Regions from separate parts of the Pseudoalteromonas sp. APC 3358 genome, predicted to be linked through region 1. Evidence: predicted binding sites of a transcription regulator. Region 1 holds the regulator's gene; each other region holds the start of a gene.
What was found. The regulator LexA, encoded in region 1, represses DNA repair genes until DNA is damaged. The targets are predictions, from matches to a motif close to TACTGTATNNNNATACAGTA.
Positions count from the first base shown of each region.

Region 2: dinB (DNA polymerase IV) is a predicted target of LexA. The motif match lies at 1,293-1,312, and genes of this name have one in related genera.
Region 3: QL995_RS04930 (YebG family protein) is a predicted target of LexA. The motif match lies at 1,308-1,327, and genes of this name have one in related genera.

Region 1 is NZ_JASDCE010000016.1:13,697-16,985, reverse strand. It holds gene coxB (cytochrome c oxidase subunit II) at 1-548, opposite strand, end outside; gene lexA (transcriptional repressor LexA) at 1,032-1,649, opposite strand; gene QL995_RS19090 (PaaI family thioesterase) at 1,817-2,257, shown strand; gene QL995_RS19085 (hypothetical protein) at 2,258-2,638, opposite strand; gene QL995_RS19080 (membrane protein) at 2,952-3,289, shown strand, end outside.
Region 2 is NZ_JASDCE010000002.1:232,689-235,977, reverse strand. It holds gene QL995_RS03755 (leucyl aminopeptidase family protein) at 1-99, opposite strand, end outside; gene dinB (DNA polymerase IV) at 228-1,280, opposite strand; gene QL995_RS03745 (thioesterase family protein) at 2,055-2,489, shown strand; gene QL995_RS03740 (aldo/keto reductase) at 2,499-3,289, shown strand, end outside.
Region 3 is NZ_JASDCE010000002.1:510,756-514,044, reverse strand. It holds gene dsbB (disulfide bond formation protein DsbB) at 1-440, shown strand, start outside; gene QL995_RS04940 (DUF6170 family protein) at 442-744, shown strand; gene QL995_RS04935 (helix-hairpin-helix domain-containing protein) at 769-1,065, opposite strand; gene QL995_RS04930 (YebG family protein) at 1,379-1,696, shown strand; gene putP (sodium/proline symporter PutP) at 1,972-3,289, opposite strand, start outside.

The sequences.
Region 1 (3,289 bases):
GAAGTCATTAAAAATCGTACTTTTTGATTTATTGGCAGTACGAGAGGTTTATCAACCTCAAGTAAGTAGTTAGGATTTTTATCTGCAAGATTCGCTATTTCATCTTGCGGGGTAGATAAAATAGAGTAGAACTCTACATCTTCACCCATATATTCATAATGCCATTTCCATTGCGAGCCTGTAATTTTAATAGTGAGATCAGCTTTGCTGGCATCTTCCATTGCAATTAGAGTTTTAGTGGCTGGTACTGCCATAGCAATTAAAATAACAAACGGGATTGCAGTCCAAAGTATTTCTACTTTAGTGCTTTCGTGAAATTGGGCAGGTACAGCCCCTTTAGATTTACGGTGATGAATAAGTGCCCAAAACATAATTGCGAACACTATCACCCCAATCACACAACATATTATAAATATGGTCATGTGCAGCTGATATACATTATTGCTTATATCGGTTACGCCTTTGCGCATATTGTATTGGCTGTTAGCCAAAACTGGGTGCGAAAAAACACATAATATAAGCCACAAGGTAGAGGTCAGTTTACCCATGTGACGGCTCCTTTGATGCTATTGCGAATGCAAAGCGAAGAGGCATACGGCTTAAACGCCAATTCGTTATTTTTATTTTTTTAGTCAATCTCATTTAATATTGATTGGTTTTGCTGCGCCAACAACGTGTTTGTGTATATTGTGTGTTCTCAAAACTAAAAAGCTGTGAGTTATTATTAGCTCAGCACATTAATAATTAGCTAAAAAATGAACAACAAGCAAGTTTTAGTATAAAAAACAATCAGGTGATATTGAGTAATTAATAAAAAATCAGTAACCAACTAGGTAACAGGAAGTTCAAAAGATGAGCAAAACAAAGGGGTTTAACGCATTCGAAGGGGGAAAATATAAGTGCAAAAAAGTTTACAGCTTAAATTGTCAGTGAGCTATTTATGCCCTATTTTTAGTGCGAATTTAAAACAGAAAATGCGTACTAATTAGTACGCATTTATAAAACTGCTTGTTTAAAAGCTATTTTTAAAGTCACATCCAATCAGCGTTTCTTATAACACCAACGGCTAAGCCTTCAATATTAAAAGACTCATTCTCAAGATCTACTTCAATAGATTCAAAATCGTCGTTTTCAGCATGAAGTAATACTTTACGACCCGCTTTCTCAAGACGTTTTACAGTTACGTCTTCGTCTAGGCGGGCAACAACAACTTGCCCGTTTTCAGCGGTTTGAGTACGATGTACAGCAAGTAAATCACCATCCATAATACCAATATCTTTCATGCTCATACCGTTAACGCGTAGTAAAAAATCTGCAGCCGGTTTAAACATTAATGGATCTATTTTGCAGTGACTTTCAACGTGCTCTTGCGCCAAAATAGGTGAACCAGCAGCAACACGCCCTATAAGCGGTAAACCTAATTGTTCTGGCTCTTCTTCTTCAATTAACTGAATACCACGGCTTGCACCTGGTTTCATTTTAATTGCGCCTTTTTTAGCAAGTGCTTTTAAATGTTCTTCAGCAGCATTGGCACTTTTAAAACCTAATGTTTGCGCTATTTCAGCACGTGTAGGAGGCATACCAGTGTCTTTAATAAAAACTTTAATTAGTTCGAGTATTTGAGCTTGGCGGTTCGTTAATGGTCGCATACAACTGGTTTTCCATACAGTACATTTAACTGTGAGTATATACAGTTAAATAAAAATCGCAAATTTAAATTAAGCCTTAAAATAGCCAAAGTAATTTCACTTGTGTACATTTTAGGGATATAACTAAAGCTAGGTTTATAAATGATTAAAAAAGCAAAGGAGTCATTATGAGTATTTGGTACCAGCCCATCACTTTAGAGCTGTGCAAGCAGTTAGAACAAGGCATTGATGGCCAAGGAACATTAATGAAAACCATGGGAATAGAAGTCACTGAAATTGGTGATGATTACTTAGTAGCCACTATGCCGGCAATTCCTGAGCATCATAACCCAATGGGAATGGTTCACGGCGGTGCTAACGTTGTACTTGCCGAAACAGTTGCCAGCTATGCAGCTAACTTTGTTGTCGATTTTACAAAATTTTACTGCGTGGGGCAGGAAATTAGCGCAAGTCATTTAAAAGCATCTCGCAACGGCACTTTAACAGCAACGGCAAGAGCGTTTCATATTGGCAAACGTAGTTCAGTGTGGGAAATAAAAATTACAAATAGCCGCAATGAGCTGTGCTGCGTATCAAAAATGACCGCAGCAGTCGTAGAGCGAAGGTAGTTACTTTTCGATTGGGTAAATTGTAATTTCCATACCCGCACCAATCGCAGATATACGTAGTAATGTATCTGCATCTAAGGCTTGATTAAAGCACTTAGGGGAAGTGCCTGATTCAAAACCAATATCAAACGTTCTACGTGAACAGCTTAACCATTGCTTTAGCGCGTTACGCGAACACGATTCAATAAGCTCACATATATGGTTTATTGCTTTGTCAGGCGTGTTTACTACACCTGTTGCTTCAATACGCGCTAATTGACGGTATTCGTCTTTGTCATAATGTAAAATCGTCGCGACTTTTTTCAAGTCTGCCACTAGCAAACTAATATCTTGCTTTGATTCAAGCTCAAGATCTACATTTAAAAATTGAATTTCCGACATCGTTTCGTATTTATCCTCTAATAATTTCATTGCAAACTTTAACGCAGTTTTACCGTTATACCAAATCAACTATGCTCTATTAACCACTTTATATGGATATTTCGCAGCTTTTAAGTATTTTTTAGCGTTTAAAGCTAGCTGGATATCAAACACTCAGCTCAATTAAACAAATAAGTCATGTTAGCAATTTAAGTGTAATCTTTTTTATTTTTAAATGATTACAGTAAGCTATAGTTTAAACTGCGACAAAATGTCGCAGTAACTAATCCCATTAATGTAATAAACTAGCCTCTAAAAATAATAAGACTAAAACATGAATAAAAAAATATTTAAGTATGCTCGCAAGTTACATAAATGGCTCGGTTATTTGCTCACATTACAAATTTTAGCTTGGCTATTAGGCGGTTTAGTCATGAGCGCTATTCCTCTTGATAAAGTTCATGGGGAGCATCTTGCAACACGTACTCTTAATAACCCATTTACGCAGGCTGATTATGTTGCCTCCCTTAACGATATTGCATCTCAGGTGGTTAATCCAACACAAATAATTTTTGAGAACTTTTTAACCACACCTATAATTACAGTAATAAATAAAGATGAACAGCAAAGCTTTAACGGTATAACAGGCCGGCCTTTTGAGCCGCCAACTAA
Region 2 (3,289 bases), on a different contig from region 1:
TGAGTTATTTGGTAATTGAGAATAGTCATCACTAATAATAATAAGCGCATCATGAGACGTGCATTCAAGACTTGCACTAACCGCTTGAGGGTATGCCATAAATAAGATCCTGTTAAAAAACATAAACCCTATTATCGTCGATTTAAATATTGAAGACCAGCAAGGTGCGATGAGCTAATGACATAACTTGCCAATAAATGGCAACTTGAAGTTACAGGCTTTACAACTTAATCGAGAATACTCAGTTGGAAGTTTTGCTCTGGCTCGCTTTTAATACCAACGCCTATACCAAGTAATCGAACCGGCTGCTGTAACCCTCGTTGATAAGCCTTAGTAAGGAGTTGAATAAATATTTCTGTGTTTAGCTCGTGATACGTCTGATCGGCTGAAGTCGATACAAAGTTTGCAAACTTCACTTTAACACTCAGCTTATTAATACGGTTTTGTAATTGCTGTTTATTAAGCCTTAAAACTAATTCGTCTAACAATTTTGGCAGCTGATCTAGGCACTCCTGCAAACTCGTTTTGTTGTACTCATAAGTATGCTCAACACTTAATGACTTTCTAATTCGGTTAGTAGAGACATGACCTACATACTCACCTGCACATTTTTGGTAAAGCGACACACCAAAATTGCCCACATGTTGCTGCATCCAATTCACACCTTTTTCGCGTACATCTTTACCGGTATATAAGCCTTTTAAATTTAGCTTTTCGAGCGTTACTTTACCCACCCCCGGAATTTTACCCAGCGGTAATTGCGCTAAAAAGTCATCGATCTCATGAGGCAAAACGACAAACTGACCATTAGGCTTTTTTTCGTCACTCGCTATTTTGGCAATAAATTTAATCGGTGCAATACCTGCCGACGCAGTAAGCCCCGTGGCATTGTAAATATCGGCTCTTATTTGCTGTGCAATAAGTGTGGCGCTGCCTTTACAAGCGGTGCTGTCTGTTACATCTAGGTAGGCTTCGTCTAAAGAGAGTGGTTCAATTAAGTCTGTGTAGCGGTTAAATACTTCACGTATTTGATTTGAGGCTTCTTTGTATACAGCCATGCGCCCAGGGACAATAACTAAATCAGGGCATAATTGTTTAGCATGATAGTTCGACATAGCCGATCGCACGCCATACTCCCTCGCTATATAGTTAGCGGTCGAGAGCACGCCTCGTCGGCTATTGCCTCCGATGGCAAGCGGTACATGTGCAAGTTGTGGATTATCTCGCATTTCTACTGCAGCGTAAAAACAATCCATGTCTATGTGAATAAATTTTTTCATCACCACTATAACGACTGGCTATTTATACAGTCATTATTATAGAATCACATGCGATAAGCAAGCCTAGGGCCTGTTTATCTTTCGAGGTTAAATTTGCAGCAGACTGTTTGGTATTTAGGCAAGGCAGAGCCTATGTAGTGTGGTTATTCCCCATAAATAGGCGATAACGTAGCACAAATGCCAAACATACGCTGCCCGAAGGGTTCTGCCTAGGGGCAATTTACTCTTTGTTGCCTATATGGATGTGGGTAAGGGGCGTGAGCAGGGCGCGGAAGCTTTGCTCGGTTTTTACTTATTCTTACAGGGATGTAAGCCAGTAGAATAATGCAGGAGCAGTTATCGAGCCCACTAGGTCACAAACCTCGCGCCGCGATTAAATAGCCCCTAGATTGAACAAATTTTAATCCTGAAAGGTCAACAGGCCCTAGTTAGCGATTAAAAAAAGCGCTTATTACTTTCTTGCTCTTTATAACCGCGCAACCAAAACATAACCTCGAAAAAAAAACCCGCTAACATTAAAATAATAGCGCCTGATTCGTTACCCATTGCGTAACAGGTAAAAGAGGCTATAAAAACCAAACAAGCTAAGGACCAGTTAATTATGTTCTGCATATTTCTACCTCTGTGTGTTTTTGTGTTTGTCTGTGCAATTTAACTGTAGACCTAAAATTAAATAGGTACAATCATCTTATAAAAAAACTTGCCATTAATTACCTTGAGCTCGTAACCCCATGTTGATAATCTAAGTACTTTAAAATTAAGGGCCAATAAATAATGCAAACGTTTAAAGATCAGCACCCTATCCATACAGACATCACCGTAGCGTGGGCTGATATGGATGCGCTACAACACGTAAATAATGTAGTGTATTTACGTTACTTTGAAATAGCCCGAATCGACTTCTTAAATAAAATAAATCTGTTCGATACAATAAGCCCTAATGGCGTAGGTCCGGTAATAAGCGAAAATAACATTCGTTATAAACGCCCAGTTACTTTTCCAGACACGCTTACGGTTGGCGTTACTATTTCTGATATAAAAACAGACCGCTTTAATATGAATTATACCGTTTACAGCCATGCACAAAAGGCTATAACCACAACAGGCACTTCTAAAGTGGTCATGTTTGATTTTGAAACAGGCCAAAAAGCCCTCATTGCAGAGCCTCTTTTATCGGCGTTAGTTAGCTACTCTCAAGACGAGCAATAAGGAACTCTCATGCAATACAGCCCACTTGGCAGCAGTGGTATTAACGTTTCTAGAGTATGTTTAGGCAGTATGACTTGGGGTAAACAAAATACTCAAAGCGATGCTGATGAACAAATAGCCTATGCGCTAGAGCAAGGCGTAAACTTTATTGATACAGCCGAAATGTACGCAGTCCCCCCCTCTCCAGAGACCTATGGTAAAACCGAGGAAATTATTGGCGACTGGCTATCGCGTAATAAACAAAAACGCGGCGATGTAGTACTTGCCACAAAAATAGCAGGCAATGGCTTATCGTGGGTACGCGATGGTGGCAATATTACGCGTCAAACAGTAATAGAAGCCGTGGACGACTCACTTAAGCGCCTGCAAACTGACTACATTGATTTATATCAGCTGCATTGGCCAAACCGTTCTACCCCGCACTTTGGCAGACAGTGGCCCGGCACACTTAAATTTACCGATGTAAATACACAAGAACAGCAAGCTAGCATGCTTGATATTCTTGAAGGTCTTAATGATTGCGTTAAAGCAGGTAAAATTAAGCACTGTGGTTTATCTGACGACACACCATGGGGTATAAGCCAGTTTTTAAATTTAGCCAAAGAGCATAACTTACCGCGTATGGTATCTATTCAAAATGAGTTTAGCCTAGCGCACGCTAAAGATTGGCCGTATTTAATAGAACAATGTGTTCATGAAGATATTGCGTATTTACCATGGTCACCTCTAGCGGCTGGTTTATTAACGGGTAAATACTTAAACGGCGCGCGCCCTGAAGGTTCTCGTTGGACGTTTATGCA
Region 3 (3,289 bases), on a different contig from region 1:
CCGCCCTTTTCTTTCAATACCAAATGGGATTGGCGCCTTGCATAATGTGCATATATCAACGTACAGCCGTACTGGGTCTATTAGGCGCAGGAATCGTAGGTTCTACTAAACCACAGAGCAAAGCAGTTCGTATATTAGCGTATGTAATTTGGGGTGTATCGAGTGTTTGGGGATATTTAATTGCTCGCGAGCATATTGATATGCAAACCACCACAGACCCTTTTGCATTTAGCTGTGAGTTTGAACCAAACTTCCCATCGTTTATGCCGTTACATGAATGGATACCTAGCTTTTTTCAGGCGACCGGGGATTGTGGAAATATAGATTGGCAGTTTGTTGGTTTGAGCATGCCTGCTTGGATGGAAATTATATTTGGGATTTTCTCACTAACACTATTTATTATAGTTATTGGCCGTTTATTAATTAAAAAGTCGATTTGATATGTTTACATTTTTTTCAAGCCAATTAGATGAGCTTAAACATCTAAAAGTACGCAAGCGCCAAGACGTAATAGCACTTTCTTTAAGTATGTTATCGCCAACTGATAAAGTGTTACTGCGTATTATTAAATTAATATTACTAAGTCCACTATTTTTAATATTCACGGTATTTAAAGGTTGGATATTAATCCCGTTTTTGATACTCGGCGGACTTTGCTACCCACTTTTAACAACACCTATTGAAATCAACTTTGCTAAAAAACACTTAAGCGATGCATTAAAACAATTTAATCAGGGCGCATAGCGCCCTGATTGTTATCTACTGCTATTAAAGTGAAATTTTCCCCTCTAATTTGGCTAATAGTTTTTTACCAATTCCTTTAACTTGCGATAAATCACTAACGCTTTTAAATTCGCCGTTTTCTTCACGGTAATCCACAATTGCCTGCGCTTTTTTCTTACCTATACCCGGTAGCTTAGCAAGCATATCTGCATCAGCATTATTTATACTAATTGTCTCAACTTGAGGCATTTGCTTAGTTACTTCCGATAATTGTGCATATACGGTAGTTGCAGGTAGTAAGCATAATAAGCTTATTATGAATAAATTTTTTAACGTTTTCATCAAACTTGTCCCTATTCTTCTTTTCTTAATTTTGAATGTTGCTCAGGAAAACCAAAAAGTAAGGAACTGAAAAGCTCATCATTTAAAGTGTACCTAAACGCATTATCACTATGATCCGAAATCCTGAAAATGCAGCTGGTACAACAAGTGATTGCTTAACTAAAGTAAAGTTACCGTTTTTTGTCAAATTTAAGACACCTAAAAATTAATACTTCGCGCTTGCAAATTTACGCCCAAACCATTACTGTACATAAAAACAGTAATCTAATGGTTTTTACAAACCACGGTGCCAAGCAATTTTGCAGGAGAAATCATGGCTGTTGTTGTTAAATATGTTGTAGAACGAAACGGAGTCGAGCGTATGACGTTTACTACCAAAAAAGAAGCTGATGCTTATGACAAGATGCTCGATATAGCAGAATCACTTGAGCTAATGCTAGAAAAGGTAGACGTACCGCTTAGTGAGCAACAAATTGAATCACTTGCTTTAGAAATAGCGAAAAGCAAAGATGACTTTATGACCATATTAAAGGGCGGCAAAGATCCAGTTGTTACCAAAGCGCCAGCAAAAAGTAAAAAGTCAGATAACGTTGCATCAATTGAAGATAACAACGATAAAAAAGCAAGTTAACTCGTAGATTGTCCTCTCCTCGGACGGGACAAACTAAATAAAAAAGGGAGCAACTTAGTTGCTCCCTTTTTTATTATACCAATTCGCTTAATTAAGTGATCTATTTTGAGGGTGGAAAAACGTGTTGATAGCTAGGCAAAAAATTTGATATTTAGTTGTTCTAAATGATAATTTTTTAACGCCGGTAGCAACACGTTTAGCACCGCAAAATGATTAAGTATTATCGCGGATTGGTATTACTTACTACTCATTTTAAAATGAATAGTAATTGCTATTTAAAGCTCTTTTTCTACTTCATCAAATAAAGCAGTGATGTTTTGCTCTGGCTCTTTTGTTACTAAGCTAACAACAACAATTGCGATACTCGCTAAAATAAAGCCAGGTACTATTTCATACATAAAGCTACTTAAACTTTCACCATTAATAGTAAACGGACCATAAATCCAAACAAGCACTGTAAACGCACCTACTAACATACCAGATAAGGCGCCAGCAAAATTCATACGTTTCCAATAAAGGCTAAACAATACAAGTGGTCCAAAAGCAGCACCAAAGCCTGCCCATGCATTACTTACTAGGTCTAAAATAGAGCTATCTCTATCGTACGCTAAATAAATTGCAAACAGGGCAACAAATGCAACGCTAATTCGACCAACAGTAACTAATTCAAAGTCGCTAGCATCTTTACGTAAAAATGTTTTATATAAATCTTCAGTCAATGAACTTGAGCTTACTAGCAATTGCGATGAGATAGTACTCATGATAGCAGCCAAAATTGCAGCTAGTAAAAAGCCAGCAATAAGTGGGTGGAACAATAACTCAGAAAGAATTAGGAAAATCGTTTCAGGATCTTCAACTACAATATTATTTTCATAAGTATAAGCAGCACCAAATATACCAGTACCAACAGCACCAAGGGCAGCAACAATCATCCATGTCATACCAATACGGCGAGCTTTAGGCATATCCTTAACACTACGTACCGACATAAAACGAACGATGATATGTGGTTGACCAAAATAACCTAAACCCCATGCCATTGCAGAAATAATACCTAATGCAGAGCCTGCTCCAATCCAGTTAAGCATATCTGGATTTACACTATGTAAAGTAGATTCCAGAGGTTGTTCGAGTAAAGAGTATGCAACAGTAGGCACTAGAATCAGTGCGATGAACATAATACAACCTTGCACGAAATCAGTTAAGCTAACCGCTAAAAAACCACCAAACAAAGTGTATAAAACAACGACACCCGTTGTAATGTATAAACCCACTTCATAACTTAGACCAAATGAGCTTTCAAACAATTTTCCGCCGGCTACAACACCAGATGACGTGTAAAGAGTAAAGAAGACTATAATGACAACAGCTGATACAACACGTAATAAGTTTGACTTATCATTGAAGCGATTTGAGAAGTAATCTGGGATTGTTATAGAGTCATTTGCTTTTTCAGTGTACACACGTAATCTAGGTGCAACTAACAGGTAATTTAACCAAGCACCAATCACCAAACCAATTGCTATCCATGTACTACTAAAACCAGTAACAAACATCGCACCAGGTAGGCCCATTAAAATCCAGCCACTCATG